Regions from separate parts of the Streptomyces sp. NPDC041124 genome, predicted to be linked through region 1. Evidence: riboswitches for the same ligand, from Rfam matches in the RefSeq annotation. Region 1 holds a riboswitch; each other region holds the start of a gene.
The links. Region 1 has a riboswitch for cobalamin ahead of ACZ6A9_RS15175 (ABC transporter substrate-binding protein). Riboswitches for the same ligand answer to the same signal wherever they lie in the genome.

Region 1 (7,422 bases):
CAGGTGCGGCCCGGCGAGGCTTTGGGAGGGTGGGTTTCTGCGTCTGTCATGGGCATCGTTGCATTCGAGTTCTCCACTTTCGAGTACCCGGAGCACCGACGCGGCGACGACACGACCTTTATGACCGGTGCGGGGTGCGCCGCGCGGAACTCTTCGCGCTCGACCAGAGCATGCCCTTGGCCCCCGCAAAGCCCAGCACCCATTTGGGAACCTCGGTGCCCTGGAGGTGTCGGCCACGCTCCCTGTTCCGTCCCAGGCGGCGCGGATGGGCATGGGGCAGGACCGGGTGGGCCTTTCAGCTGCGTAGCTCTTCGGGGAGGAACGTCACCTGCGGGGCACCTGTGCGCGGATGGACGGCGACTTCCGCCGCCACTCCGTAGACCTCGGCCAGGAGTTGGGGGGTGAGGATCTCGGCGGGCAGTCCGGAGGCGGTGACCTCACCGTCGTGCAGGACGTAGAGGCGATCGCAGTAGTAGGCGGCCAGGTTGAGGTCGTGCAGGGCGAGCAGCACGGTGGTGGGCAGGCGGCGCAGGGTGCCGAGCACGGACAATTGGTGCCGGATGTCGAGGTGGTTGGTGGGTTCGTCGAGGACGAGGAGGGTGGGCTGCTGGGCGAGTGCGCGCGCGATGAGGACGCGCTGGCGCTCGCCGCCGGAGAGCCGGTCGAAGGGGCGGTCGGCCAGGTGCACCGCGTCCACCGCCAGGAGTGCGGAGTCGATGAGTTCGGCGTCCTCGGCGGTGTCGCCGGCGAGGAGCCGTTTGTGCGGGGTGCGGCCCATGGCGACGACCTCGCGGACGGCGAGGTCGAAGTCGGCGGCCGAGTCCTGGACCACCGCCGCCACGGTGCGGGCCAGTTGCCGCACCGGCAGCGACCAGGCGTCACCTCCGTCGACCCGGACCTGGCCGGTGTCGGGGCGCAGGACCCGGTAGACGGTGCGCAGGAGGCTGGACTTGCCGCTGCCGTTGGGACCGACGAGCCCGATGGTCTCGCCCGGGCGGGCGGTCAGGGAGACGTCGCGTACCAGGTGGCGGGCTCCGGCGGTGAGCGTGACGCCGTCGACGTTCAGTTCGGTCGCGGTCATGCCACTCCTCGGTCGGTGCCACGCCGGGCGTCCCGGCGCATCAGCCACAGGAAGAACGGCCCGCCGCACAGGGCCGTGAGGACGCCGACGGGTATCTCCATCGGTGCGGCGATCGTCCGTGCGGCGATGTCGGCCCAGATGAGGAAGACCGCTCCGCCGAGTGCCGCCGTCGGCAGGACCCGGCGGTGGTCGCCGCCGACGAACAGGCGCACGATGTGGGGCATCATCAGGCCGACGAAGCCGATCGGTCCGGCCGCCGCGACCAGCACGCCCGTGACGAGGGAGAGCAGGACGAACAGCCGGGCGCGGAACCGGGCCACGTCCAGCCCCATCGTGGTCGCCGCCTCCTCGCCGGCCAGCAGCAGGTTGAGGTTGCGGGCCTGCGCCATGAGGACGCCGACACCGAGCAGCAGGGCCGTGCTCGGCAGCCACAGCGTGCCCCAGTTGACGCCGCCGAGGCCGCCGAGGGTCCAGGCGAGGACCGCGCGGGCCTCGTTGCCCCGGTCGGTGGTGAGCAGCAGCAGATCGAGGACCGCGGTGAGTACCGCGGCGATCGCGACCCCGGACAGCACGAGCCGCGATGAGGTGATGCGTCCGCCGGTGCGGGCGGTGGCGTACACGAGCAGAAGCGCGCCCAGGGCGCCCGCGAAGGCGGCCACCGACAGGGAGAGGGGCCCGAAGAGGGTGACCCCGAACACGATCACGGAGACCGCGCCGAGGGACGCACCGGAGGAGACGCCGAGCAGGTAGGGCTCGGCGAGCGGGTTGCGCACCAGGGCCTGCAGCGCGGTGCCGATCACCGCCAGGCCGGCGCCGGTGACAGCGCCGAGCAGCACCCGCGGCGCCCGCACGTCCACCACGATGGTCTCCCGGGCCCGTGACCAGTCCGGCTCCTGCCAGTCGGCGCCCAGTGCGTGCGTCACGATGCCCCACACCTGGCCGGACGGCACCTGGACGGAGCCGATCGCGAGGCCCGCCGTGGCGGAGACCATGAGCAGGGCGGTGAGCACGAGCAGTGTGACGGCCAACCGTGTACGGCCCGCCCCTGGCTTGTCGGTCTTCCGCCGTTGAGCCGTCCGCTCAGTGGACGTGTCGGTGACGGCCTGGGTCACCGAAAACTCTCGGGGTGCAGTCCGCGGGCCAGGTCCTCGACCGCGTAGGCCGAGCGGATGCCGACCAAGGTGGCGGTCAGCGGCAGGACGACGAACCGCTTGTTCCTGACGGCGGGTACGTCGGCGAGCGCGGGCTGGGAGAGCAGGAACTCCTTCTTCTCCTCCACGCTTCCGGCGCCGGCGTAGTCGTAGATGGCGATGACTTCCGGTTTGCGCTCGACGACCTGCTCCCAGGAGACGTCGCCGAAGACGTCGTCGAGGTCGGCGAAGACGTTCTTGCCGCCGGCCAGCCGGATCAGCTCGGTGCCCAGGCTCTTGCCGCCCGCGGTGAACGCGTTCTTGTCACCGCTGTCGTAGACGAAGACGGGCACCTCGGGCTCGCCCTCGACCTTGCCGGTGGCCTTGCCGACGCGGCCTTCGAGGTCCGCGACCAGCTTGTCGGCCCGGTCCGGGACACCGAAGACCTTGCCGATGGTGCGGATCTCGTCGTAGGTGTCCCTCATCGTCACCCGCTTCTTGCCGCAGTACTCGCGGTTGAGGTGGGTGTCGATGCCGGCGTCGGCGAACGCCTTGCGGGAGCGGCCCTCGTTGTCGGCGAAGGCGCTGCCGTAGCCGCCGTAGACGAAGTCGGGTTCGGCGTCCAGGACCTTCTCGAACGACGGTTCCTTCTTCGCCAGTTCGGGGATCGCCTCGTAGTCCTTCTTCAGCTCGGGCAGGACGGCTGAGTCGGGGAAGGCCGTGCCGGCCATGCGGTCCTTCAGGCCGAGGGCGAGCATGAGCTCCGCCGGGTGCTGGTGGATGGTGACCACCCGCGACGGCGGCCTTTCGTACGTCGTCTTCACGCCGCAGTTGTCGACGGTGACCGGGAAGCCCGCGGGCACGGCCGCGGTGGCCTTCGCGTCCCCGCCGCCCTCGTCGGACGAACCGCAGCCGGCGGCCAGCAACATGGACGAAAGAGCCACGGCAGCGGCCGCGGCACGAAGGAACCCGCGCGTGCGGGCAGGGGTGAGCAAAGGGGACACGTAAAGCCTCCTGGAGTCCGCGCTCCTCGGATCGGGCCCGCGACGGACCAGTGTCCTGACTCCCGGATCGACGTTCCCTCCGCCTTCCCGCGCGGTGCGCAGTGGCATGTCGAAGGGGCGCTCCCCGGTCACAGTGGCGGGACCGTGCCGGATTCGCACCGGCTTCCTGTCTCCCGTCGCGGCGATGACCAGGTGATCCTATGTTCCTCCGAGTTGACGGCAAAAGGGCGTGCGGACCCGGCCGCACGCCCCGCGCCCCCTCACGCTTCGCGGACCGCCCGGAGGACGAGCCGCTCGGCACTCTCGTCGTAGGGGCGCCCGTCGAACCCGCCGAAGACCTCCACGCGGCCGAACCCCGCCTCCTCGGCCATCCGCCGCAGCTCCACCGCGCTGTACACGAACCACGTCAAGGTGGCCCGCGTCACCCGCTCGCCCCGGACCAGCACCCACTCGCTGCGCAGCCGCGCCCACTCGTCCAGCACGGTGTCGGTCTGCACCATCAGGTCGTCGCCCCGCCGCACCACCTTGGGTGGGGTGACCCTGCGGGCCAGAAGTACCTTCCCGGCGAGATCCAGGACGAGCGTGCCGCCGGGAGCCAGGCAGGTGTGCATGGTGCGCAGCACGCGCGCGTTGGGGAAGCAGCAGACACTGGGCGGCTGCCAGCAGCCAGAACCAACCGGTGTGTCCGGCCCGTTCGCCGAGGCCGTACAACTGCCCGCCCAGCACGCCGCTCGCGCAGGCGCCCAGGCCCGCGACCAGCCGCTGCCGGCCGAAGACCACGGCGTCGGAGCGAGGGCTGCGGCGCAGTGCCTCCAGGTCGTTCTTGAGGAACAGCACGATGTCGCCCAGGGTGATCAGCGCCCCGCCCGCCAGCAGTGCCGTCCGGGTACCGGCCGCCAGCACGGCCAGGCCCGTCGCCAGGCCCGTGAAGCCGACCGCGAGGGCGAGGGCGTGCGGCATGCGCAGGATCAGGCCGGACGCGAGTGGCTGGACGACGATGACCAGCGTGAAGCAGAGCAGCAGCACCACGCTGTAGAACGCGCTGGAGGCGCGCTCGACGGCGTACACCGCCAGGAAGTGCTGGAAGTGGAAGTAGAGGTAGAACGCCAGGGCGTTGGCGACGAAGGGCAGGAGCGCCACGCCGGCTAAGAGACCCGAGGGGACCGTTTCCCTTGATCCGGCGGGGTCTTCCCCTTCTGTCCCGGGCAGCCGCGCATGTCCCACCGTGACCGTGAGAAACAGCGCCGTGACGGCCGCGAACAGCCAGCCGGGCGACGACAGGACGAACGGCCCGGCGATCAACGGGCCCACGGCCATGCCTGCGTTGAGTGCCGCGTTGCCCGCCGACAGGAACGCCGGGCGGCGCTCGTCGTCGACCCCGTGCACCAGGTACGCCTTGTTCGCGGGCAGGTAGAGCGCGGCACCGCAGCACGTCAGGAAACGGGCGGTGCGTACGACGAGTGCCCACAGCATCGTGCGGCGCAGCCCGATCCGGTCCGCGAGGGCTCCGCCGACGATGCCGCCGGAGAACTGCACGAGCGATGCCACGGCCAGGACGACGCCGACCGTGCCGAGCCCCATCCCGAGCCGTTCGTGCAGGAACACCGACATGAACGGCAGGACCATGAAGCTGCCGAGCGGAATGAGGAACGAGCTGAGCAGGAGGAACCGCAGCGGGCCGGTGAGCGGGAACAGCGAGTCCCGCAGGCCCGGTCCCCGGGTGGTGCGCTCACCCACCGGGCGCCTCCCGGCCGGCCGGGTCGGTGAGTACCCGCAGGGCGCCCGCGGCGGCCACCGCGCGGTGGGTGGCGAGTTCGGCGATCTCCGCCTCGGCGTACACGATGCCCGCGTAGCCGCGGCTGTCGTCCAGGTGCTCGATGAGGTCGCCGGTCTGCTTAACCGGGTACGAGGCGGGCGTTCCCGGCATGTTGTCGAGCCGGTCGAGCCCGGCGACCCCGGTGAACACGCCGGGTGCGGCCGGATAGCCCAGAACGAAGGCGACGGCCGGACCACCGGGCAGGTCCGCGTCCATGAGCCGGGGGCGGCGGCTGAGCGCGGCCTCGCGTACACGTTGACGCCGAGCGCCCGGCACATGCCCTCCCCGACCAGGGCGCCCCCGATCCGGGGATCGACCTCCACCACCTCCGGGCCGTCGGCGGTCAGCACGAACTCCACGTGTGCGAACCGGTCGGTGTAGCCGATGGCGGCGAGCATCCGGTCGAGCCAGCGCTCCAGCGATGTCCGCTGCGGGCCCGGGAAGGCGACGGGGAAGGCGGTGATCTCCTCCCGGAAGTGCGGCTCCGGTGACATGAGTCGACTGGAGACGCCCAGCAGCCGGGTGCGGCCGTCCCAGGTGAGCGTCTCGGCGCTGTACACCGGCCCGCTGAAATAGGGCTCGGCGAACAACCGCCCCTTCAGGTCCCGACCGGACGCCTCGGCCAGCGCCGCGTCGAGTTCGCCTTCGTCACGGACCAGCCACACGTTCTGGCTCCCGGTGCCCGCCGTGTCCTTGAGCACGAGCGGCGGTCCCATCTCCTTGAGCAGCAGCCCGCGCGCCTCGCGGTCCGGCTCGGCGTTTTCGACGGCCCGTCCGCGCGTGAGACCCACCTCGTGCAGCCGGTTGCGTACCGCGGCCTTGTCCCGGGTCAGCCGCAGGACGGCTGAATCGAGACCGGGCAGGCCGAGGCGTTCGGTGAGGGCAGCGCCGGCCAGGGTCCAGGTGTCGGTGGAACTGATCAGGCCGCGCAGTCCCAGGGTGCGCCGGAGCAGATCGGCGGTTCGTTCCACGTCGAAGGTGTCGGTCACGACGACGTCGAGGGCACCGTCGGGCAGCCGGTCCAGTTCGTAGGCGTAGTAGGCGGGGTCCCGGGTCAGCAGCAGCAGGCGCTCGCCGAGCCGGTCGGCGGCACGGACCAGACGGCCGAGGCCGAAGGTCAGTGACTCCAGGCAGGCCACGGTCATGCCGCCCGCTCCTTCCAGTGGGCCGGGCAGGGAGTGCGCTGCCACGTCATCCTCGACCAGGGCATGGTCATCTCCTCCGGACTGCGGACCTCGAGGGGTTTCAGCGCGGCCGGATCCAGGGCCTCGGCGTGCCGGGCGAACACGCGCTCCACGTAGCGGTGTCCGGTATCGGCCCCTATCACCAGGTGCAGTCGGTCGAGGTGGCGACGGGCCTCGTACGTCGCCGTCAGATAGCCGGCACCGGTGGACAGCCCGGCGAACACCGCGTGCTCGCGCAGCAGGGCGACGGCGCCGGACATGGCGTGGGTGAAGTCCAGCCAGTGCACGGTGTCGTAGAGATGGTGGCGGACGTTGTCGAAGACGATCGACGAGCCGATGCCGGCGATGATCGCCTCGGGATCGTGGTGGTCCTGGCTGCCGAAGGTGACGCTGCCGAAGGGCTGGACGCCGACCAGACGCACCGAGGGGTCGGTAACACGCAGGTGTTCCACGATGCCGCCGGTCGAGGCTCCGGAACCCACCCCGCCGACGACGGTCAGCGGCACGGCCGGGAACTCCGCCGCGATCCGGTCGGCGACCTCTTGGTAGCCGAGGTAGTGGACGTCGTCGTGGTACTGGCGCATCCAGTGGTGGCCGGGACGCCCGGCGAGTATCTCGCGCACCCGCCGCACCCTCAGTTCCTGGTCGAGCTTCAGGTTCCGCGACGGTCTGACCTGTTCCACCGTGGCGCCGAGGATCTCCAGTTGGGCGAGGGTGGTGGCGTCGACGGTGGTGGACGCGACGATGTGGCACCGCATGCCGTACCGGTGGCAGGCCAGTGCGAGGGCGTAGGCGTAGATGCCCCTGGAGCTGTCGATCAGGGTCTGGCCCGGACGGACCGTGCCTCGCTCCAGCAGATGACGGACGGCGGCCAGGGCCGAGTAGATCTTCATCGACTCGAACCGCAGCAGGACCAGGCCATCGGTGAGCCGGACGAGGTCCGGGACTTTCAGGGCGTCGGCGATGTGGGGGTGGATCACCCGTAGCCTCCTTGGGCGAAGGTGCACTGGTGGCCGAGCGAGTGGAAGAACGCGGAGAGTTCGGACTTGACCTCGGCTCGCGGGCGTGAGGCGAAGAGATAGCCGGCCAGGCAGCCGGTGTGGGCGACGAAGACGCCGTCGGCGCCGAACCGCTCACGGTGGGCGTGCAGGCTGCCGAAGGTCGCCTTGGGCAGCACCTCCTGAGACAACGCGGCGCTGGTCGTCGC
Region 2 (7,527 bases), on a different contig from region 1:
CTGCTCACCAAGGTCGACCACTCCGACGCCACCCCCGACGCGACGTTCGGATACGACGACGCCGGACAGCTGACCGCCCGCGCCAATTCGAAGATCTCCGAGGACTTCGTCTACGACGCGGTCGGCAACCTCACCAAGACCCGCGGCTTCGCCTACACCTACGACGCCGCCGGGCAGATGCTCACCCGCAAGTACTCCGACGGCAACACGATCACGTACACGTACGACAACGACGGCCGCACCGCCACGATGCTGGCCGACGGCAAGACCACCACGTACACCTGGGACCCGGCCGGCAACCTCACCAAGTCCGCGCTGCCCAACACCGAGACCGAGGACCGCGCCTACGACCGGGCCGGCCGCCTCACCGCCGTCACCTCCGCCAAGGCCGGCACCACGGTCACCAAGACCGCGCACACCCTCTCCCCCGCGGGCCTGCCCACCCACGTCGACATCACCCGCGCCAACGTCGGCACGACCGGCTACGACCTCACCTACGACACCGCAGGCCGCCTCACCTCCGGCTGCTTCCCCCAGCCCTGGGTCGCCGGCTGCGCCGCGAGCCGCGCCACGTCCTACACCTACGACGAGGTCGGCAACCGCCTGACCTCCACCCTCGGCACCACCTCCACCAGTTACACCTACGACGCGGCCGACCAGCTCACCTCCACCACCACCGGCACCACGACCACCGCCTACGACTACGACGCCGAAGGCAACCAGACCAAGAAGGGCGCCGACACCTACACCTACGACCTGGCCGGGCAGATCTCCGCCGCCACCGTCGGCGGCACCGCCTACACCTACGACCACGATGCCAGCGGCAACCAGGTCGCCACCCTCAAGGACGGCGCGGTCACCCACCGCACCCAGTGGGACCCCAACGCCCCGCTGCCGGTCCTGGCCACCGAATACGACAGCGCCTGGACCATCAAGCAGTCCTTCCGCTACGACCCCCTCGGCCAGCCCACCTCCGTCGAGACCGGCACAGGTGCGCTCTTCTTCTACCACCACGACACCCAGGGCTCACCGGTCGACGTCACCAACGGCACCGGCACCCTCTACCAGCGCTGGGCCTACGACCCGTTCGGCACCCGGGTCCTGGGCACCGTCACCGGCGGCGCCCCCGCAAGCCCTCCCTCCTACACCGGCGCCCGCTACGAAACCACCACCGGCAACCTCGACCTCCACGCCCGCCAGTACAACACCGCCACCGGCCGCTTCACCCGACCCGACCCCGCCACCCGCGCCCGGACCACGCCGTACATATCGCCCTACGCCTACGCCGACAACGTCCCCACCCTCCTGACCGACCCCAGCGGACTGACCCCCGACGACCCGAACAACGACCGCGTCGACAGCCTCGGCGAAGCCGCGGGCATCTTCGGCGACGCGTTCGTCGACGTCTTCAAGTCCCCCTTCGTCCTCGCCGGGGACCTGCACGACGCATTCACCGGCGAGAACGGCGGCGCCGGCGCCTTCGTCGACAAGTACCTCCCCGTCCGCCCCGCCTACCGCCTCTACCGCGCCGAATACATGCTCCGCCAGCAGGGCTGCGACGCCCTCGCCGACCTGTACGCCGAAGCCGCCGAGGAACTGACCCAGCAGATCGCCCTCGTCGGAATCGGCGGCCTGACGGGATGGCGCAGAGCCGCGGTCGAGCCGGGCGGGGGGCGCTACTACGGGGAACCGAGTTCGACGCGGTTCGGACTCCCCTACTACACACCGGAGACCCCGTCGTCCATGAGCCGCATCAACCCGGAGGGCGGCCGGAGGAACTGCGGACTGTGTGCGACCGCCGGCGACGACCTCATGGCCGGCCGGAATCCGAACGGGGTGTCCGGAGCAGACCGCCCGCTGACGCGGGCCGAGGTGTCAGCGATGACGGGGCTACCGTTCCGGAAGGTCGGCGGTCTCAACGTCATCGTGAGCGACATGCTGCGCTGGGGACCCGGTGCCCGGGCGATCATAGGAGCATGGCCGAGGAAGGGCGTGGGCCACTACTTCAATGTCGCGAACATCGATGGAAAGGTGGTCTTCCTCGACTTCCAGTCGGGCAAGGCCAATCCGGCGCACAAGAGATACCGCGACTACTACGTGATGAGGACCAACTGACATGCTCGACCCGGAAGAAGCCGAGCGCAGGGCCGCGGAGTTCCTCACGGAGGAAAGCAGAGCATGGGGGCTGTCCTCCAACGTGAGGATCATTCCCGAGTACTGCTTCACGGACAAGGGACGGTTCATCGCTCCCTACGACCATGTCGAGTACCTCGATCACGGACGTCAGGACATGCAACTCGGCGGGAACCTGCCCGTGGCCGTCGACCTGAATACCGGAGCGTGCTCCTTCGTCACCTGGGAGGAAGCGGACGACCTGATGGAGCGTGACCTGCTCTGAGTTCGAGCAAGCGGGTCAGCCCGGTGAAGTAGCGGATTGCCGTGCCTTCTGGCCTCAACGGCCGAGTGAGCACCGCTGTAGGACTACTGGAAAGGCACGGCAGTCCGCGCGCACGCAGTCGGACCCGGGTGATCGCGACGCTGCCGCGTGCGAGCCCCTGCCGTACGTCTGGGTGTGCGGGTCGTGGCGCAGGCGGGTAATGACGATGCGGTGCAGGGCGGCGTTGGCCTGCCGGTCGCCGCCGTAGTTGAGCCGGCGCGTGCTCCGCCGGCCGGAGGAGTACTCGATGGGGCTGACTCCGCAACGGTTCGAGTAGCTGCGGGGCACCTGTCCCAGGTCTGGCAGCCGGCGTGAAGCAGCAGCCGGACCGGTCACGCCCGGCGCGCTCACACCACCACCGTGCGCGTCCGTACGGTCAGGAGGCCGTACGCCGTCGTGGCGGCGTGATGGCGTACAGGTCGAGGATGTCCGGCCGGGGTGCGACGCCCGGTCCGCCGGCGCGTGCCCAGGCGGCGATGTCCTCGGTCGCGTCCGGGTCGTTGACCAGTCCGAGCCAGACGGGCCGGGCGCCGGCGGCGCGGCCTTCGGCGGAGGGCTGTACGACGACGACGTTGGCGTGTTCGCAGGCGTCGAGGCAGTCGGAGACACGTACCGGTGCCGCGGCGCGCAGGCGTTCGGTCTGAGCTGTGTGGTCGACGCCGGTCACCTTGGGGCTGCCGCAGCAGCAGTCGCGGCAGACGACGATGCGGCACGGCACGGGGTCGGTGGCCGTTGCGGGCCTCTTGTCGTCCATCGTTCGTCCGGTGGGCGTTGCGGGCACGCGGTGCCGTCCCTCTCTCCGGGGAGATCCGCCCCGGTGGTCGTCGAGGAGGCGACCGCGTGAGTCTCCTGGCTCTCGGGTCGATGCTCGTCCCGCCCTTCCCACCCGCTGCCGGGCAGTGGCCTGTCGGAACTCGCTCGCCGATCACAGTGGCGGGACCGCGCCGGATTCACACCGGCTTCCTCGTTCCGCCGTCGCCCTGTCGTCGGCCATCATCCCATCCCGGGGCGCCGTACCGGCCGTCAGTCCGTCTCCTGGGCGTGAGGGGCCGTCACGGGCGGGTGGTCCGGGCGGTCCCGTCCGCCGTCACGGCCCGACACCACCACGACGACCAGCCCGACGACGACGGCCGCTACGGCGGCCCGTCCCGCCGCCCGCACCCACCAGTCCGGCCGGGCCGCGCCCCCACCGGGGGAGCCCAGCCGTTCGGCCCGCCGGGCCGGTCTCAGTAGACGCAGCAACAGCAGTGCCGCAACCGGGAGTTGCAGCAGCCACAGGACGGTGCGCGGCCACTCCCCGTACCAGACGTTGGTTCCGTACAGCAGCGTGTGCCACACGCTCAGCACGTACACGACGATCACGAACCGGTGCAGCCGCCGCCAGGTGTTCGCGCCAATGCGGTGCCGGACGTAGAACAGCAGTCCCAGCGGAATCGCCAGGTACAGGGCCCCCTGTCCGAGCGGGATGGCGATCTCGCCGGTGCCGGAGTCGTACCAGCCGGGCACGAAGCTGTCGGCGAAGGCCACCCACAACCGCTGCGCCCAGTCCACCTTCGTCTCGTAGCGTACGAGTTCCGCCGCGAACATCAGCGCGTGCGCGAACATCAGCGCCATGGTCGTCAGGCTCGTGGTGCGGTGCCAGCGCTCCAGTACCTGCCGAGAGACCGGCAGCCGGGCGGGGCGCGGTCCCGACAGCAGCAGACCGAGCATGACCGTGCCCCAGGCCCACAGCAGCCCCGACCAGCCGAACGCCTGGCTGAGCAGGTACATCCAGTAGGTGCCGGGGTCGTCCATGAACGGCATGACCGCGACGGTGTCCGAAGCACCCGACTCCATGCGCGCCCACAGGAGGGCGAACACGAGCACGGTGACCACCACCGCCGCGGTGGCGTCGGGCAGGGCGGCCCGCAGGTCGCCGCGCAGCGCGACACGGTCACCGGGAGGCCGTTGCCTTCCGGGCGGGGTCACCGCCCCGTCTTCGTCCGGCCTCGTGTCTGACGTCATCAGGGGCCTCCCGGGCACGGGCCACCGCAGCAGCGGTGCGCATGGGGCGTGAGGCGACAAGTCTGGCTGATGAGGGAGTGATCCCCGGAGGCGTTATCCGGCCAGAGCCGCCATGAGAACTGTGCGGGTACACCTGCTTCTGCCTCCCCTCCACATTCAAGACAACCGCCGAAGCCCTACTGCCGCTGGAATATGGCGGGTCGGCGCCGGGCCGGGCTGCGACGGAGAGCGTGGACGTCCCGCGGCTCGGGCTTCGCGGGGCCGGCGGAGCGTTCAGGCAGGGGGTCCGTAGCGGGCCGCGATCACCGTAGCGCGGCGGTGCAGGGTGGTGCGCAGCCACTGCGGGGACTCGACCTCCGCGTACATGGCGTGCTGCCACAGCGCCCACTCGGCGTGCCGGGCGTCCTGGAAGACGACGTGGAGCCGGAGCCGGCCGTCCCCGTCGGTCTCCTCGGAGCGGACCGCCAGGGCGGTGGCGACCAGGTGCTCCCGGCGCGCGGGGTCCACGCGGACCACCACGGCGGTGGTGTCGCCGCCGGTCCGGAACCGCATGTTGCGGTCGCGCCAGGCCCGGTCCAGGTCGACCGTTTCCGGACGCTGCGCGGGTTCGTCGAGCTCCTCGGCGGCCAGCACCCGGCTCAGCCGGTAGGTGCGGTCCTCGGTGCCCCGCTTGGCCAGCAGGTAGCCCTGGTCCCTGACGGTGACCAGACCGATCGGGTCCACCGTGCGCCACTTCGGGGGCTGGCCCACGGCCTCGTAGTAGATGCGCAGTCGGTGCCCGGCGAACACCGCGCGCCGGACCTCGGCGGCGAGGGAGTCGGGAAGCTCCTCGGGGGCCACGCGGCGCGAGAGGAGATCGGTCTCCGGGTCGACGAGCAGCCGCTGCGCCGCTCCGGCGGCGGTGTCCCGCAGCCCTTCGGGCAGCGCGTCGACCACTTTCAGCACGGCCGAGGCGAGCGCCGACCCCAGCCCGAACAGCTGCGCGCCGCGCCGTGAGCCGGCGACCACGAGGGCGAGCGCCTCGTCGTGGTTCAGGCCGGTGAGCGCCGTCTGGAAGTCCGGCAGCAGCGCGAACCCTCCGTGCCGCCCGCGCTCCGCGTAGACCGGGACGCCCGCCGCGGAGAGCGCCTCTATGTCGCGCAGCACCGTCCTGGTCGACACTTCCAGCTCTCGGGCGAGTGTCTCCGCGGTCATCCGGCCCCGCTGACGCAGGAGCAGCACCAGGGACACCAACCGGTCGGCTCGCATGGGAAAACCCTAACGAAATACATGACCAAGGGTGTCACGTTTTCTTGGCAGGGTTCATCGCACGACGTCAGAGCGCGGCGGTCGCCGACGCGATGGGCGTGCGTAGTGTCAGTGAACCGAATGGAGCAGGTGCGGTAATGGAACGTAACGCGGTCAACCCGGTGTCGTGGTCGGTCGAGATGGGCTTCAACCAGGGCGAGGTCGTCTCCGGGCACTCGCGCACCCTGTACATCTCGGGCCAGACGGCGATGAGCAAGGAAGGCAAGCCCGAGCACGACGGTGACATGGCGGCGCAGCTGGCGCTGGCCGTCGACAACATCGAGGCGGTGCTCGCCGAGGCGGGCATGACCCTCTCCAACCTCGTCCGGCTGAACGTCTACACGACCGACGTGGACCTGCTCTTCCAGCACTACGGTGTGCTGGCGGGCCGCCTGGGAGCGGCCGGCGTCGCGCCGACCACCACCATGCTCGGTGTGACGCGGCTGGCGATCCCCGGTCAGATGATCGAGCTCGAGGGCACCGCCGTCGCGTGACGTGACCCCGTCTCCCCCGCTGCCCGCCGGACCGGTACGGGCAGCGGGCGGGCGGTCACCCGCCTGCCGCGCGACGCACCACGGCGCCGGCCTCACACCCGTGAGGCCGGCGCCGCGGTGTGCGCGGCGCGTGCCGCGCCCGCCCGGCGTTACCGCTCCTCGCCCCGGACGGTGCGGCGGAGTCTGGTGAGGCGCTCGTGCAGGTCGCGCTCCCCGCCGTGCCGTGTGGGACGGTAGTAGTCCCTGTCCACGAGGTCGTCCGGCGGGTACTGCTGCGCCAGGACTCCCTCGGGGACACGGTGCGGGTAGCGGTAGCCGATCCCGTTGCCCAGTTCCCTGGCGCCCGTGTAGCGGCTGTAACGCAGGTGTGCGGGGATCTCGCCGACGGCGCCGGCCCGGACGTCGGACATGGCCTCGTCGATCCCGACGATCACCGAGTTCGACTTCGGTGCCACGGCCAGGTGCACGGTCGCCTGGGCTAGGGCCAGGCGGGCCTCGGGCATGCCGATGAGCTGGACCGTCTGGGCCGCGGCGACGGCGGCCTGGAGGGCCGTGGGGTCGGCAAGTCCGACGTCCTCGCTCGCGTGCACCACCAGGCGCCGCGCGATGAAGCGCGGGTCCTCGCCGGCGACGAGCATGCGGGCCAGGTAGTGCAGCGCCGCGTCGGGGTCCGAGCCGCGGATCGACTTGATGAACGCGCTGACGACGTCGTGGTGCTGGTCGCCCTGCCGGTCGTAGCGCACCGTGGTCCCGGCGACGGCGCGCTCCACCGCCGGGACGTCGACCTCGGTGCCGCCGGTGCCCGTCACCCCGTCGGCGCTCGCCTCCAGTGCGGTCAGTGCGCTCCGGGCGTCACCGGCCGCGAGGCGCACCAGGGCGTCCTCGGCGCCGGGTGTCATGGTGACCGCGCCGTCGAGGCCGCGCTCGTCCTTCACCGCCCGGCGCAGCAGTTCGCGGACGTCGTCCTCGGTCAGGGGCTGGAGCTGCAGGACCAGCAGGCGGGAGAGCAGCGGGGAGACCACGGAGAACGACGGGTTCTCCGTGGTGGCGGCGACGAGCAGGACCAGCCCGTCCTCGACTGCTCCGAGCAGCGCGTCCTGCTGGGTCTTGGAGAAGCGGTGCACCTCGTCGATGAACAGGACGGTCCGCCGGCCCTGGCGGTCGCGGCGGCGGCGCGCCTCGTTCATCACATCGCGCAGTTCCTTGACGCCGCTGGTCAGCGCCGAGAGGGCGACGAACTGGCGGGCGGCGACGGCGGCCATCAGGCGCGCCAGGGTGGTCTTCCCCGTGCCGGGCGGGCCGTAC
Region 3 (7,527 bases), on a different contig from region 1:
ACGACGACCCCACCGCCCGCCCCGACCGCCTCACCCACCCGTACGCGCCCGCCGAACTCGACGCGATCCTCGCCGTGCTGCGCCATCTGCTCACCGCCCGCCGCACGGTCCTCGCGGTCAACGCCGCCTACATCGCCTCCGCCGGGCAGTCCGACGACGCGCGCACCGAGCCGCCGTTCCGTCTCCAGGGCTCCTACCGCAACATGAACAAGATCGCCCAGCGGATCCAGCCCGTCATGAACGACACCGAGCTGGACGCCGTCATCGACGACCACTACACCGCCGAGGCCCAGACCCTCACCACCGGCGCCGAGGCGAGCCTGCTCCGGCTCGCCGGGCTGCGCGGCACGCTCACCCCGGAACAGTCGCAGCGCTGGGCCGAGTTGAAGGCCGCGCACGTCCGCACCGTCACCCTGGGCGGCTCCGGCGACGACGCCCTGGCCCGCGCGGTGGCCGCCCTCGCCCTCCTCGGTGACCGCATCGCCGCCGTCGAGTCCGCCATCACCCGCGCCGCCGGTCCCCGACGCCTCCCGGCAGGACGACCGTCGCGGCCCGGGAACACCGGTCCTGCGGACGACGGCCGAGCCGGTTCACGGGGGCGGGACAAGGCACCGGGGGACGCCGGGAATTCGCCGTCAGGACGGTGATCCGGGGGTTTATCTACGCGCGGAGCAGGATCGGTGACATCAGTATTCGGGTCATTCCGGAAGACTTACTGCGCGGGAGTTACTGAGCGGTATGGAAGCCTGCTACAACCCTTCTTGCTTCCTCAACCACCTCTGTGCGTTTCGTTCGTGAAGGGCGGAAACACGTGTCAACGCGTTCCCTCGGAGCAACTCTCGCCACCCTCATCCTGGGTGCCGCGACCGTACTCGGCCTGGCGCAACCCGCCGCGGCCGCCGGCCACAACTACGTGGCGCTCGGCGACTCCTACTCCTCCGGCGTGGGCGCCGGGAGTTACACGTCCGAGAGCGGTGACTGCAAGCGCAGTACCGCCGCCTACCCCCACCTGTGGAAGAACGCCAACGCCCCGGCGTCGTTCAAGTTCGTCGCCTGCTCGGGCGCGACGACGACGAGCGTGGCCGGCACCCAGCTGGGCGCGCTGTCCTCCTCCACCACCCTGGTCAGCGTCACGGCGGGCGGGAACGACGTCGGCTTCGCGGACGTCATGCAGACCTGCGTGCTGCAGAGCGAGGCCACCTGTGTCTCCCGGGTCAACACCGCGGTCTCCCAGATGCAGAACACCCTGCCGGGCAGGCTCGACTCGCTGTACTCCGGCATCCGCTCCCGCTCCCCGCAGGCGCGCGTGGTGGTCCTCGGCTACCCGCGCTTCTACAAGCTGTCGGGCAGCTGCATCGCCGGCCTCAGCGAGACCGAGCGCGGCGCCATCAACAACGCGGCCGACGTGCTGAACGGTGTGATCGCCAAGCGGGCGGCCAACGCCGGGTTCGCCTACTCCAGCGTGGTGGACGAGTTCACCGGTCATGAGCTCTGCTCGGGCGCCGCATGGCTGCACAGCGTGACCTTCCCGATCGGCAACTCCTACCACCCGAAGGCCGTCGGCCAGTCGAGCGGCTACCTGCCCGCCTTCCGCTCGGCCGTCTAGGACTCCGGCCCCTGGCGGTCCGAGGCCGAAAGGGCGGCCAGGGCCGCCAGCTCCTCCGGGGTGCGGGGACCGGCGGCCGCGTCGGCCGGCAGTCCCCGCGCCCGCAGGAGCAGACCGGCCGCCACACCCCACGGCAGCCGCAGACCGGCGGCCCGCAGCAGATCGGTACGGGCCAGCACTTCCGCGACGGGGCCCTGGCTGACCCCCGCCGGGGTCAGCAGGGCCGCGTCGTCGGCCCAGCGCAGGGCGAGGTCCACGTCGTGGGTGGCCATCACCACCGTGGTGCCGCCCTCGCGCAGCCCGTCCAGGCCGGCGAGCAGGCGTTCCTGGCCGTCCGGGTCGAGGCCGGCCGTCGGCTCGTCCAGGATCAGGACGCGCGGCCGCATGGCGATCGCGCCCGCGATCGCCGTCCGCTTGCGCTGGCCGTAGGACAGCAGGTGCGTGGGGCGGTCGGCCAGGGCGGTGATGTCCAGCGCGGCCAGCGCCTGAGCCACCCGGGCGCGCACCTCCCCGTCGGACAGGCCGAGGTTCAGCGGCCCGAACGACACGTCCTGCCCGACCGACGCGGCGAACAACTGGTCGTCCGGATCCTGCACCACCAGTTGCACGGTGGTCCGCAGCGCCGTCAGTCCCTTCCGGTCATAGCGCACCGCCCGGCCCCCGACGGCCAACTCACCGCCGTCCGGCCGCAGTCCGCCGCTCAGCAGGCGCATCAGCGTTGTCTTGCCGCTGCCGTTGCGCCCCAGCAGGGCGAGCGCCCGGCCCGCGTGCACCTCGAAGTCGAGGCCGCGGAACACGGGCGGGCCGTCCTCGTAGGCGAACGACGCGTCCCGCAGCGCCACCAGCACGGTCTCGCTCACGACAAGAGCCTTTCCAGTACGAGGGTGAGGGCGGCCAGCGCCGCGAGGAGCGCCACGCTCAGCGCCGTGAACCGCACCGACACCCGGGCCTCGGGCACCAGCACGCGCAGGGTGCCGTCGTAGCCGCGTCCGGCGAGCCCGGACTGCAGCCGCGCCGCCCGGTCGAAGGACCGCACGAACGCGGTGGCGCCGAGCCCGCCGAGCGAGCGCCACGTCGCCGCCCGGGTGGTGTGCCCCAGGCGGGCCGCCTGGGCCTGGCGGACCCGGCGCACCGAGTCCAGCAGCAGGAAGCTCATCCGGTACGTCACCAGCGCCACGTCCACGAGCGGCGCGGGCACACCCGCGCGCACCAGACGGGGCAGCAGGTCCGACAGGGGTGTGGTGAACGCGAACAGCAGCACCCCGAGGGACGCCGCCGACGTGCGGAGCAGCAACTCCGCGGCGCGCAGCGGCCCGTCGTCGGCCGGCGACACGAAGCCGCCCGGTCCGCCCACCCGCACCAGCAGGGGGAGCGCCCCGGTGACGCAGAAGCCCAGCGGCACCCGGTACGCCCGCCACAGCCGGCGCCCGGGCACCCCGGCCGGGCCGAGCAGCACCACGAGCGCGGTCACCAGCACCAGGGCCGCGCCCGGCCACGGCGGCAGCGAGACCGCCAGCACGGTGAGGCCGAGTCCCAGTACGGCCTTGTCCACGGGATGGCGGCGGCGCCAGCGACTGCTGTGCGCCGCCGCGTCGATCGGCAGCACGGGCCGTCAGACCGTCCGCTCTGCGGCTGCGTCGTCCCCCGCGCCGGCCTCGGCGCCGGTGCCCGCCGCGGCCCGCTCCCGCGCCCGTTCAGCGCCCTGCCGCCGCCCGCGCCGCAGTCCGAAGTAGTACGCGAGGACGCCCGCGCCGATCGCCGCCTGGAGGGCGAACAGCGCCGACTCGACCTCCCCGGACGGCGGTTCGTACAGGGGGGAGAACCACGGTTCGTAGTCCGGGTCGATCTCGGTGATCGCCGTCTCCGCCTCGGCGTCCGCACCGGTGAACGGCTCCTCCTTGTGGTCGCCGAGCCCGAGCGCCAGCGGCAGCACCGCGAGCGCGGCCACCAGGAGCAGCAGCAGAGCGTTGATCTTCGCGTCGCGGCTCATCGGGCCACCCCCTCCGCCGACTTCGCCGGCTTCCCTCCGGCCACCGAGGTGACCAGTACGCCGAGCCGGGTCAGCTCGCCCCTGCTCGACCGCACCAGCATGCGCATCACCAGCACGGTCAGCAGGCCCTCGCTCACCGCCAGCGGGATCTGCGTCACCGCGAAGATGGCCCCGAACTTGGCCAGCGCGCCCGGGAATCCACTGCCCGGGTCGGGGAAGGCGAGCGCCAGCTGCACGCTCGTCACGCAGTACGTCGACAGGTCGGCGGCGAACGCGCCGGAGAACACGGCCGCCATCAGCGGCGCACCCGACCGGCGCAGCAGCCGGTAGACGCCGTACCCGGCCCACGGGCCGACGACGGCCATCGAGAAGACGTTGGCGCCCAGCGTGGTCAGCCCGCCGTGGGCGAGCAGCAGCGCCTGGAACAGCAGCGTGATGGTGCCCAGCACCGCCATGACCGGCGGCCGGAACAGGATCGCGCCGAGTCCCGTACCGGTGGGGTGGGAGCAACTGCCCGTCACCGAGGGAAGTTTCAGCGCGGACAGGACGAAGGTGAACGCTCCCGAGGCGCCCAGCAGCAGTGTGCTCTCGGGATGTTCCCTCACTTCACGGACGAGCGACCGGGCTCCGTGGACGACGAACGGCGCCGACGCGACGCCCCAGGCGACCGCGTGCGCCGGTGGCAGAAAACCCTCGGCTATGTGCATGGCTCAGCAGACCCTCTCCAGCACCTCGTGGATGGTTGACGCGCCTTGGCCGGTCTCCTGGCTGACGGGTACCACCGCCCGTGCTCCGCCTTCCCGGGTTCCGAAGAACCCAGTGGCTGCCCGTGAGGGCCGGAGCCGGACTTCCCGATCACAGTGGCGAGGGCCGCACCGGTATCGCACCGATTTCCCGTCACCAAGGCGTGGTGACAGTAGTGCCCGTTCCGGTCCGGTGACAAGCCGCCACCGGGGGCGCGCGGACGGTGAGGCGTCCACCGGTCCGTGCGTCCTCCCGTGCCGCGCGGCGTTCAGGGTGTCGGACGGCGCGGCGTGCGGAGCGCCGGAGAGCGGGCGTTCGGAGCGCCGGAGGGGAACATTCACATTGTTCGGGGGGTGACATTAGTGTGCGGCACACAGTATCGTGTGGGTTGTGTCCGTAGAAGAACTGACCCTGAGCCAGGCGCAGGAACTGCGCCGCGGGACGGTGGTGCTCGCCTGTCTGGCGCTGCTCCGGAAACCGCAGTACGGCTATGCGCTCCTGGAGACGCTCGACGACGCGGGGGTCACCGTCGACGGAAACACGCTGTACCCACTGCTGCGGCGCCTGGAGAAACAAGGGCTGCTGACCAGCGAGTGGAACACCGACGAGTCCCGGCCGCGCAAGTTCTACCGCGTCAGCCCCGACGGATCCCGCGTCCGGGAGGGCCTGGTGCGCGAATGGCAGGAACTCGTCGCCTCGATCTCACGACTCACCAAGGAGAACGAATGAGTACGGGGGTGCTCACCGAGCGCTACGTCCACGAGGTCGTCCGGCGGCTTCCGGCCGACCAGCGTGACGACGTGGCCCAAGAGCTCCGCGCCACCATCGCCGACACCATCGACGGCCGGGGCGGCGACCACCGGACGGCCGAGCGGGAGGTGCTCGGCGAACTGGGGGACCCGGTGCGGTACGCGGCCCAGTACACCGAACGGCCGTTGGTCCTCATCGGCCCGGACCTGTATCCCGCCTATGTTCGCGTGCTGGTCACCCTGCTGGCCGGCGTGCTGCCGGCCCTCTCCCTGGGGCTCGCCCTGCTGGAGGTGGCCGACGGCGGCGGCCTCGGCGCGGCCCTGCGCGTCGGCGCCGGCACGCTGATAGGCGTCGGCGCCCAGCTGGTCGCCGCCATCACGGTGGTGTTCGCCGTGACCGAGCGGATCAGGTACCGCCGCGGTACCACCGGCGACCGCTGGACGCCGGACGAACTGCCCGACGTCCCGCAGCAGGACCGGGGCGGTGTCGCGGCCCTGGCCGCCGTGGCGTGGGACGTGCTGCTGTTCGCGCTGATCGTCTGGCAGCACACCGCCGAGCCGTACCGGGCGGACGACGGGCGGCAGGTGGAGGTGCTGAACCCGGACCTGTGGTCGGGTTGGCTGTGGCCGGTTCTGGCCGGTCTCGCCGGTCTCGCGGTGGTCGGGGTCGCACGGGTGGCCGGACAGGGCTGGACCGTCCGGCTGGCCGGCTGGTACGCGCTCGCCCACGCGGCGTTCACCCTGCCGCTGGCCTGGGTGCTGTACCAGCAGGAGCTGTTCAACCCCGACTTCCTCGCCGACGCCAAGACCCTCTGGGAGTCGCAGGAATCGGCCTACGGCGGGGCGGCGCTCATCGTGCTCGCCATCGGCGTCACCTCGGTGGCCAAGGCCTACCGCACGGCGCTGCGCTGACCGCGGTCAACGACCGCGAAGGGGGGGGGCTGCCCGGTCTCGACCGGGCAGCCCCCCCTTCGCACTCGCGTCACGCCGTGCTCAGCGCGTCCCGGATCCGGTTGCGGTCGACCTTCCCCGTGGACGTCCTCGGCAACGGCTCGGACACCATCTCGAACACGCTCGGCACCGCCGCCCGCACCGACCGCTCCGCGCAGTACTGACGCAGCGCCAGGACCCCCACGGAGCCGGGCGCGACCGGCCGCACGGTGGCGTGCAGGCGGTGGCCGGCGACCGGGTCCGGGAGTGCGACGACGGCCGCCTCGGCCACCGCGGTGTGCTCCAGCAGGATGCTCTCGACGTGCTGGGTGCTGACCTGGGTGCCGCGCACCTTGACCATGTAGTCGGTGCGCCCGAGCACGCTCAGCGAGCCGTCCTCGTGCCACCGGGCGACGTCGCCGCTGCGGTAGTACACCACCCCGGGCACGCCGTCGCGGTGCGGGGCGAACTTCCGCCCGCCGGGGACGTTGACGTAACCCGCGCTCTGGAACGGAGTGCTGACGAGCAGCTCCCCCTGGCCGGGACCGGTCAGGGCGCGCCCGTCGTCCCCGGTGATCAGCCAGTGCACGCCCGGCAGCGGGCGGCCGATCGGCAGCGGAGCGGTGACCGGTTTGCCGCGGTCCACCTCGTGGAGGAAGCTGTTGTTCGTCTCGGTGCAGCCGTAGTTGTTGAACCAGCGGGCGTGCGGGAACACCGGGGGCAGGCCCGCCAGCACCCGGGCCGGCATCGCCTCGCCGGCGAAGACGAGGTGCCGCGCGGTGGTCAGCGGGCCCCTCTCCGCCGCGGCCCGGGTGAGCAGCTCGAACAGCAGGGGGACGCCCTGGACCAGGGTCACGTGGTGGCCGGTGACCAGACCGTGCAGATAGTGCGCCGAGGTGCCCCGCTCGGGGTCGGCCAGCACGACCGTGCCGCCGTGCGCGAGGGTGCTCCACACGTCCAGCAGGCACAGGTCGAAGTTGAGCGGCGCGTAGTTGAGGACCGTCGAGCCCGGTCCGAGCGGGAAGGCGTCCGCCGCCCAGGCGGTGAAGCGGGCCACCGCCCCCTGCGACAGCGGCACGATCTTCGGCAGGCCCGTCGAACCGGACGTGGTCAGCAGGAAGCCGGTGTCGCCCTCGGCGACCTCGGCGGGCGGGCGCGGCGCCCCGCCGCCGTCGTCGTCAGCGGCTGCGGACGGGTCCACCACGACGTCCACCAGGGGACCGTCGGCCAGACCGAGGACCACCGCGCATCCGGCCTGCCCGTACAGCTCCTTGAGCGGCAGGTCGGGCAGCTCGTGGGAGGGCAGCAGGAAGCCGCGGCCGGCCATCAGGCAGCCCAGGACGAGGGCCACCGCCTCCGGTGACTTCCGCAGCCGCAGGCCCACCGGGCGGCCGGGGTGCGGTGCCGCGGCCGCCTCCACCTGGGCGCGGGCCCGGCAGGCCATGGCATGCAGCTCGCCGTACGTGGTCGTCCGGTCCTCCCAGACGAGTGCCGGGGCATGCGGCTGC
Region 4 (7,527 bases), on a different contig from region 1:
TCGACGACCCGGTCGAGGAACGTCACGGCCGTGCGCACCGTCTCGTCCAGGCGCGCCCAGTCGATGTCCCCGTGCTCCACGAAGGCGCCGAGGTTGACCGACCCCAGGTTGCAGACCGCCGTCTCCCCGTCGTCGGTGACCTCCAGGATCTCCGTGCACAGGTTCGAGGAGTGGATGACGTGACCCGGTTCGGCGGTCTGGTTGGCCGTGCGGTTGGCGGTGTCCTTGAAGGTCATCCAGCCGTTGCCGGTCTGCGCGAGGGTGCGCATCATACGGCCGTACAGCTCGCGCGCAGGGAGGGTCTTCCGTGCCAGGCCCTTCGCCTCGGCGGCCCGGTACGCGGCGTCGAACTCCCCGCCCCACAGGTCGACCAGTTCCGGCACGTCCGCCGGGGAGAACAGCGACCACGGGCCGTCGGTGTCCACCCGGCGCATGAACTCGTCCGGCACCCAGTGCGCGAGGTTCAGGTTGTGCGTGCGCCGGGCGTCCTCACCGGTGTTGTCGCGCAGCTCCAGGAACTCCTCGATGTCCAGGTGCCAGGTCTCCAGGTAGACCGCCGCCGCACCCTTGCGCCGCCCGCCCTGGTTCACGGCGGCGACCGAGGCGTCCAGCGTCTTCAGGAACGGGACGATGCCGTTGGAGTGGCCGTTGGTGCCGCGGATCAGAGAACCGCGGGCGCGGATGCGGGAGTAGGCCAGACCGATGCCGCCGGCGTGCTTCGAGAGCCGGGCGACCTGGTGGTAGCGGTCGTAGATGGAGTCCAGCTCGTCCTTGGGGGAGTCGAGGAGGTAGCAGGACGACATCTGGGGGTGCCGGGTACCGGAGTTGAACAGCGTGGGGGAGGAGGGCAGGTAGTCCAGGCGGCTCATCAGGCCGTAGAGCGCGGCCACCTCGTCCAGCGAGCGGGCGCTGTCGTCCTCGGCGAGACCGCAGGCGACGCGCAGCAGGAAGTGCTGGGGCGTCTCGACGACCTTGCGGGTGACCGGGTGCCGCAGCAGGTAGCGGCTGTGCAGGGTGCGCAGGCCGAAGTAGCCGAAGCGGTCGTCGGCGCGGGTGTCGATCAGCGCGTCGAGCCGGTCCGCGTGCAGCGCGGCGAACGCGGCGGTGCGGTCGGCGATCAGGCCCTCGCGGTGTCCGGTCGCGACGGACCCGGTGAAGGAGGTGACGCCCTGCGAGGCGGCCTCGGCGCGGATGCCGATGGTCAGCAGCCGGGCGGCGAGCCGGGAGTAGGCGGGGTCCTCGGAGATGAGCCCGGCCGCCGCCTCGGTGGCCAGTTCCCGCAGCTGCGCGGTGGCGTCGGAGTCCGCGACCGCGGACCGGCCGCGCAGCGCGGCGGCGGCGACCCGGCCGGGGTCGGCGTCGGGCAGGTCGGCGGTCAGCTCCGTCAGGGTCCGCAGCAGCGCGGCACCGGGGCCCTCGCTCTCCCGGGTCACGTCGATCGCTGAAGCCGGATCGGCTGGCGCGATGGTCACGTGGGGCTCTCCCTCGCTCGGCACGGGGGCCTCGAAGAGCGCGGGGGGCAGTACACGAGCGCACGGGGCGTCGCGTCCACCGGCCCATTCCGCGAGGCCCGGACGTCAGGGCACCCGGACCGGACGGCCGGGCGCACTGTCGGCAGGTCCTCGGACTGACGCCCATGCGCGTGCGGGGGCAAGGCATGGGTACACCGTTGCGGGACAGTTCCGGATTCGCACCGGATTCCCCTGCGGCGACAGCGAGCATGAGCATACATCTTGTGCCGGGTGCCGCCGACAACCCCATATGTTGTGCTGCGTTGGTGTCGGACAGTCAGCTCTCCAGCTCGGCGATCGGCCCGTGGCACCGTGCCGCACGGGTACGACGACGGGCCGCCGGTTCTCCTCCGGCGGCCCGTCGTCCGTCGCCCTGCGGCGTCAGTGCGCGCTGCCGGCCGTGGCGGGCGGGAGCTCCACCTGGACGCCCGGGTCGCCGGCGTCCGCCGTGTAGTCGCCCGGCTTCGTCTGGTCGACGCCCTCGGGTGCCTTGAGGGCCCGCATGACGAAGGTCAGCACGACCGTCACCACGACGTTGATCACGAAGGCCGTGAGACCGATGTAGCCGATCTCGCCGATCCCCGGGATCTCCTTCGCGGACCCGCCGAAGTGCTTCTGCGTCGGCGAGGCCACCCCGTACGCGGCGACCGTGCCGTAGACCATGCCGACGGCCCAGCCGCCGATCAGCGCCCAGCGGTGGAACCAGCGGGTGAACAGGCCGCCCACCAGTGCCGGGAAGGTCTGCAGGATCCAGATGCCGCCCAGCAGCTGGAAGTTGATGGCGACGGTCTTGTCCATGGTCAGGACGAAGGCCAGCGCGCCCACCTTCACCAGCAGTGAGACGACCTTGGAGACCTTGGTCTCCTGCCTCGGTGTCGCGTCCGGTTTGATGAAGTCCTTGTAGATGTTGCGGGTGAACAGGTTCGCCGCCGCGATCGACATGATCGCCGCCGGCACCAGCGCCCCGATGCCGATCGCCGCGAAGGCCACGCCCGCGAACCACGCCGGGAACATGTTCTCGAACAGCTGCGGGATCGCCAGCTGGCCGTTCTGCACCTTCACGCCCGCCGCGATCGCCATGAAGCCGAGCAGCGCCAGCAGGCCCAGCATCAGCGAGTACAGCGGCAGGATCGTGGTGTTGCGGCGGATCACCTCACGGCTGCGTGAGGACAGCGTCGCCGTGATCGAGTGCGGGTACATGAACAGCGCGAGCGCCGAACCCAGCGCCAGCGTGGCGTACGTCCACTGGCCCGCCTCGGCCGGCACCAGCGAACCGCGCGGCGCTCCCGTGGCCGGGTTGGTCTCGCTGTAGGCCTCCCGCGCCGAGGCGAAGATCTCGTCGAAGCCGCCCAGCTTGACCGGGATGTAGATGATCGCCACCGCGATCACGAGGTAGATCAGCGTGTCCTTGACGAAGGCGATCAACGCGGGGGCCCGCAGGCCCGACGAGTAGGTGTACGCCGCGAGCACACCGAAGGCGATCAGCAGCGGCAGGTCCTTGACGAACCAGTTGGTGTCCTCCCCGCCGCCCACGCCCATCACGTCCAGCACGGCCTGGATGCCGACCAGCTGGAGCGCGATGTACGGCATCGTCGCCAGGATGCCGGTGACCGCGACGGCCAGCGACAGCCCCTTCGAGCCGAACCGGCCGCGCACGAAGTCGGACGTGGTCACGTAGCCGTGCTTGTGCGACACCGACCACAGGCGGGGCAGGAAGGTGAAGATCAGCGGGTACACCAGGATCGTGTACGGCACGGCGAAGAACCCGGCCGCGCCCGCCGCGTAGATGGCCGCCGGCACGGCGACGAAGGTGTACGCGGTGTACAGGTCCCCGCCCAGCAGGAACCAGGTGACCCAGGTGCCGAACGAGCGCCCGCCCAGGCCCCATTCGTCGAGCGTGTGCTCATTGGCGGCCTTGCGCCAGCGCGCGGCGAGGAAGCCCATCGCGGTGACGAGCACGAAGAAGAAGATGAAGACGGCGAGTGCCACGCCGTTCACGCCGTCGTTCACCGCGACGCACCGCCCTTCGAGGCCGAGCGGGCGCGCTGGTCACGCTGCCAGAGCTTGTACGCGACCATCGTCAGCAGGGTGGAGATCAGCACCCAGAGCATCTGGTACCAGTAGAAGAACGGGATGCCGATGACGACGGGGTCGGTCTTGGCGTACGAACCGACCCACAGCATGGCCACGAACGGTGCGACGAGACAGAGGGCGATGACGACGCGCGCGGGCGTCACCACCGGCCCTCCCTTGGTTTCCGGGGCTTGTGACATCAGACGGTTTCCGTCCCCTCACTGATCACCGACGGTAAGGCGCTCGGAAATCTAGGTGAGGGCGCGGCAGGGAGGTAACCCCTCGTCAACACAGCGGTACGCAGGCGCGGCCCAACCGAGAGGCAACAGCAACGAAAACCTTGTCAACCACCCGTTTCACAGCGGTTTGGGAGACCAGGCGGTGACGGGAAGGTCACGTCGGAATCACTCCTGGGGGCGCTTCAGGCGCGCCACGAACTTGTACCGGTCGCCCCGGTACACCGACCGCACCCACTCCACCGGCTGCCCGTCCCGGTCGCGCGAGTGCCGGGACAGCATCAGCATCGGCAGGCCGACGTCGGTGCCGAGCAGTCCGGCCTCGCGCGGGGTCGCCAGGGACGTCTCGATCGTCTCCTCGGCCTCCGCGAGGTGGACGTCGTACACCTCGGCGAGGGCGGTGTAGAGGGACGTGTACTTCGTCAGGCTGCGGCGCAGCGCGGGGAAGCGCTTGGCGCTGAGGTGGGTGGTCTCGATGGCCATCGGCTCGCCGTTGGCCATGCGCAGCCGCTCGATGCGCAGCACCCGCCCGCCGGCCGTGATGTCGAGCAGCCCGGCGAGCCGGTCGTCGGCGGTGATGTAGCCGATGTCCAGCAGCTGCGAGGTGGGCTCCAGGCCCTGGGCGCGCATGTCCTCGGTGTAGGAGGTGAGCTGGAGCGCCTGGGACACCTTGGGCTTGGCGACGAAGGTGCCCTTGCCCTGGATGCGTTCCAGCCGCCCCTCGACCACCAGCTCCTGCAGCGCCTGGCGGACGGTGGTGCGCGAGGTGTCGAACTCCGCCGCCAGCGTGCGCTCGGGCGGGACCGGTGTCCCCGGCGCGGCCGTCTCGGTCATGTCGAGCAGGTGCTTCTTCAGCCGGTAGTACTTGGGCACACGCGCCGTACGGACCGCGGTCCCGCCCTCGTTCCCCGCACTGCTGACGTCGGTGCTCATGCTCTGCCTTCCCGGCTCCGGGTGCCGAACGGCCGACATCCCCATCGGCCGCGGCTGACATCGTGGCACGGCTCAGGGCGGGGGTGTGCCCCGCACGCTCCGTGATCCCCTTTGTATACCCCTGGGGCGAGGGCTGGTCCAGACCACGGATGCCGGTCAGATCCCCTGCCAGTCCGGCTTGTTGGCGTAGGTGTGGCGGAAGTAGTCGGCGAGCTTCAGCTTGGAGGCGGCGGCCTCGTCGACGACCACCGTGGCGTGCGGGTGCAGCTGGAGGGCGGACGCCGGGCAGACCGCGGCGACCGGGCCCTCGACGGTGGCGGCGACCGCGTCCGCCTTGCCCTCGCCGGTGGCCAGCAGGACCAGGTGGCGGGCCTCCAGGATGGTGCCGATGCCCTGGGTGATGACATGGTGCGGGACCTGGGCGACGTCGTCGTCGAAGAAGCGGGCGTTGTCCCTCAGGGTCTGCTCGGTGAGCGTCTTGATGCGGGTGCGCGAGGCGAGCGAGGAGCACGGCTCGTTGAACCCGATGTGCCCGTCCGTGCCGATGCCGAGCAGCTGGAGGTCCACACCGCCGGCCGCGGCCAGCTCCCTGTCGTACGCCTCGCACGCCCCCTGTACGTCCTCGGCCGTGCCGTCGGGCCCCATGAAGGCGTCCATGCCGATGCCGAGCGGCTCCAGCACCTGCCGCCGGAGCACCGAGCGGTAGGACTCGGGGTGGTCGGCGGGCAGCCCCACGTACTCGTCGAGCTGCGCGATCCGCGCCCGGGAGGTGTCCACGGCGCCGGCCTCCACCTTGGCCGTGAGGGCCTGGTAGACGGGCAGCGGCGTCGAACCGGTGGCGACGCCCAGCAGGGCGTCGGGCCTGCGCCGCAGGAGTTGCGCCATGGCCTCGGCGATGAGCTCGCCGCCCGCCTCGGCGTCCGCAACGATGACAACTTCCACGGTGGGCCTGCCGATCTTCAGGAGGACTCGACTGGGACGGTTCCCGGCGAGCGGGAAACAGGTGGTTTAGACCAATCTCAATCTAGCAGAGAGGCGCGCCCCTGGACGCGTTCCCCTCCCCGGGCGAGAACCGCGCGGGGGCGGCCGGAGGCCCGCTCCCGCCCGCCGGAAATTGCCGCGGCCGTCCGGTCCGCGGACGGGGCCCTTCGGGATAGGCTGGACGGTGGACGTGCCTGCCCCCGGGCGGATCGGCGCCCGACAGCAAAGAACGGCGTTCCACGCATTTACAGGGGCAGTGGTCTAGTCCACAATGCGTAGCGAACACAGTGAGCCTGCCTTCCCCGCACAGGAAGGCGGACCGAGGACCCGGAGCTCTCTGCCCTGACTGCCCCGGCTCCTCATCCACGGCCGACCGGGACCGCACACCCCGCCGGCCGGAATTGCTCCGGGCTGCGGTGCCGGGAGGGTTGAGGGTCCCTCTCAGGCGCCGCGGCCCGCGGGTGTTCTCAGGGCTCGCGCCACCCCCCGGGTACGCTCGCTGACGTGCCCTCCATGAACGAACTCGTACGCCAGCACACCGCCCTCGACGACACCGACCTCGAGTGGCTCCACCTGCTGGTCTCGGAGTGGCAGCTGCTCTCCGACCTCTCCTTCGCGGACCTGGTGCTGTGGGTCCCCACGCGCGACGGCACCCGCTACGTCTCCGTCGCGCAGATGCGGCCCAACACCGGGCCGACCTCCTACCAGGACGACATGGTCGGCCATCTCGTCCCGCGCGGCCGCCGGCCCATGCTGGATGCGGCCCTGGACGAGGGCCGCATCGTGCGCGAGGGGGACCCGGAGTGGCGCGAGGAGGTCCCGGTACGGGTCGAGTCCATCCCCGTACGGCGTGAGGGCCGCGTCCTCGGTGTCATCGCGCGCAACACCAACCTCCTCACGGTGCGCACCCCGAGCCGGCTGGAGCTCACCTATCTGCAGAGCGCCTCCGACCTCGCCCAGATGATCGCGGCCGGCGCCTTCCCGTTCGCGAACCAGCAGCTGGAGATGGACGCCTCGCCGCGCGTCGGCGACGGGCTGATCCGGCTGGACGCCGACGGCATCGTCCAGTACGCCTCCCCGAACGCCCTGTCCGCCTTCCACCGGATGGGCCTCGCCGCCGACCTGGTGGGCCATCACCTCGGTACGACCACCGCCGAACTGGCACCGTCACGGGGCCCGGTCGACGAGGCGCTGGCCAAGGTCGCCAGCGGCTGGGCGCCCCGTGAGTTCGAGATCGAGGCGAACGACGGGGTGATCCAGTTCCGGGCGATCCCGCTCAAGCCCAAGGGGACACGCATCGGGTCGCTGGTACTGCTCCGCGACGTCACCGAACTTCGCCGCCGCGAACGCGAACTGATCACCAAGGACGCGACCATCCGGGAGATCCACCACCGGGTGAAGAACAACCTCCAGACGGTGGCGGCGCTGCTGCGCCTCCAGGCCCGCCGCATCGGGTCCGAGCGCGGCCGTGCGGCGCTGGAGGAGGCCGTGCGCCGGGTGGGCTCCATCGCGATCGTCCACGAGACGCTGTCCCAGAACCTGGACGAGCGGGTGGAGTTCGACGAGATCGCCGACCGGGTGCTCGCGATGGTCGCCGAGATCTCCCCGGGCAAGGTCAGCGGCCGGCGTTCGGGCCGCTTCGGCATACTCGACGCGGAGGTCGCCACCCCGCTGTCCATGGTGCTGACCGAGGTGCTGCAGAACGCCCTGGAGCACGGCTTCACCGAGGGGGAGACCGGCACGGTCGAGGTGTCCGCGGTCCGCGGCGGCACCTCGAAGGAGGCCCGTCTGCT

Region 2: linked by a shared signal. The riboswitch ahead of ACZ6A9_RS11790 ((2Fe-2S) ferredoxin domain-containing protein) and the one ahead of ACZ6A9_RS15175 (ABC transporter substrate-binding protein) in region 1 are both predicted to bind cobalamin.
Region 3: linked by a shared signal. The riboswitch ahead of ACZ6A9_RS13425 (energy-coupling factor ABC transporter permease) and the one ahead of ACZ6A9_RS15175 (ABC transporter substrate-binding protein) in region 1 are both predicted to bind cobalamin.
Region 4: linked by a shared signal. The riboswitch ahead of ACZ6A9_RS00820 (ribonucleoside-diphosphate reductase subunit alpha) and the one ahead of ACZ6A9_RS15175 (ABC transporter substrate-binding protein) in region 1 are both predicted to bind cobalamin.

The regions. Positions count from the first base shown of each region.
Region 1 covers NZ_JBVIYR010000005.1:72,881-80,302, forward strand. The annotation lists gene ACZ6A9_RS15165 (ABC transporter ATP-binding protein) at 296-1,081, opposite strand; gene ACZ6A9_RS15170 (FecCD family ABC transporter permease) at 1,078-2,193, opposite strand; gene ACZ6A9_RS15175 (ABC transporter substrate-binding protein) at 2,190-3,140, opposite strand; cobalamin riboswitch at 3,244-3,421, opposite strand; partial or broken gene ACZ6A9_RS15180 (MFS transporter) at 3,849-4,952, opposite strand; partial or broken gene ACZ6A9_RS15185 (ATP-grasp domain-containing protein) at 4,945-6,176, opposite strand; gene ACZ6A9_RS15190 (cysteine synthase family protein) at 6,173-7,195, opposite strand; gene ACZ6A9_RS15195 (GHMP family kinase ATP-binding protein) at 7,192-7,422, opposite strand, start outside.
Region 2 covers NZ_JBVIYR010000004.1:19,318-26,844, forward strand. The annotation lists gene ACZ6A9_RS11775 (DUF6531 domain-containing protein) at 1-2,115, shown strand, start outside; gene ACZ6A9_RS11780 (hypothetical protein) at 2,117-2,398, shown strand; gene ACZ6A9_RS11785 (transposase) at 2,453-2,788, opposite strand; gene ACZ6A9_RS11790 ((2Fe-2S) ferredoxin domain-containing protein) at 2,814-3,191, opposite strand; cobalamin riboswitch at 3,280-3,428, opposite strand; gene ACZ6A9_RS11795 (ferric reductase-like transmembrane domain-containing protein) at 3,461-4,441, opposite strand; gene ACZ6A9_RS11800 (helix-turn-helix transcriptional regulator) at 4,715-5,689, opposite strand; gene ACZ6A9_RS11805 (RidA family protein) at 5,827-6,222, shown strand; gene ACZ6A9_RS11810 (replication-associated recombination protein A) at 6,372-7,527, opposite strand, start outside.
Region 3 covers NZ_JBVIYR010000004.1:390,963-398,489, reverse strand. The annotation lists gene ACZ6A9_RS13450 (DNA repair ATPase) at 1-647, shown strand, start outside; gene ACZ6A9_RS13445 (SGNH/GDSL hydrolase family protein) at 812-1,606, shown strand; gene ACZ6A9_RS13440 (energy-coupling factor ABC transporter ATP-binding protein) at 1,603-2,466, opposite strand; gene cbiQ (cobalt ECF transporter T component CbiQ) at 2,463-3,212, opposite strand; gene ACZ6A9_RS13430 (energy-coupling factor ABC transporter substrate-binding protein) at 3,219-3,596, opposite strand; gene ACZ6A9_RS13425 (energy-coupling factor ABC transporter permease) at 3,593-4,303, opposite strand; cobalamin riboswitch at 4,334-4,516, opposite strand; gene ACZ6A9_RS13420 (PadR family transcriptional regulator) at 4,731-5,069, shown strand; gene ACZ6A9_RS13415 (HAAS signaling domain-containing protein) at 5,066-6,001, shown strand; gene ACZ6A9_RS13410 (AMP-binding protein) at 6,072-7,527, opposite strand, start outside.
Region 4 covers NZ_JBVIYR010000001.1:162,492-170,018, reverse strand. The annotation lists gene ACZ6A9_RS00820 (ribonucleoside-diphosphate reductase subunit alpha) at 1-1,472, opposite strand, end outside; cobalamin riboswitch at 1,597-1,768, opposite strand; gene mctP (monocarboxylate uptake permease MctP) at 1,893-3,521, opposite strand; gene ACZ6A9_RS00810 (DUF3311 domain-containing protein) at 3,518-3,784, opposite strand; gene ACZ6A9_RS00805 (GntR family transcriptional regulator) at 3,989-4,753, opposite strand; gene nagB (glucosamine-6-phosphate deaminase) at 4,910-5,695, opposite strand; gene ACZ6A9_RS00795 (sensor histidine kinase) at 6,248-7,527, shown strand, end outside.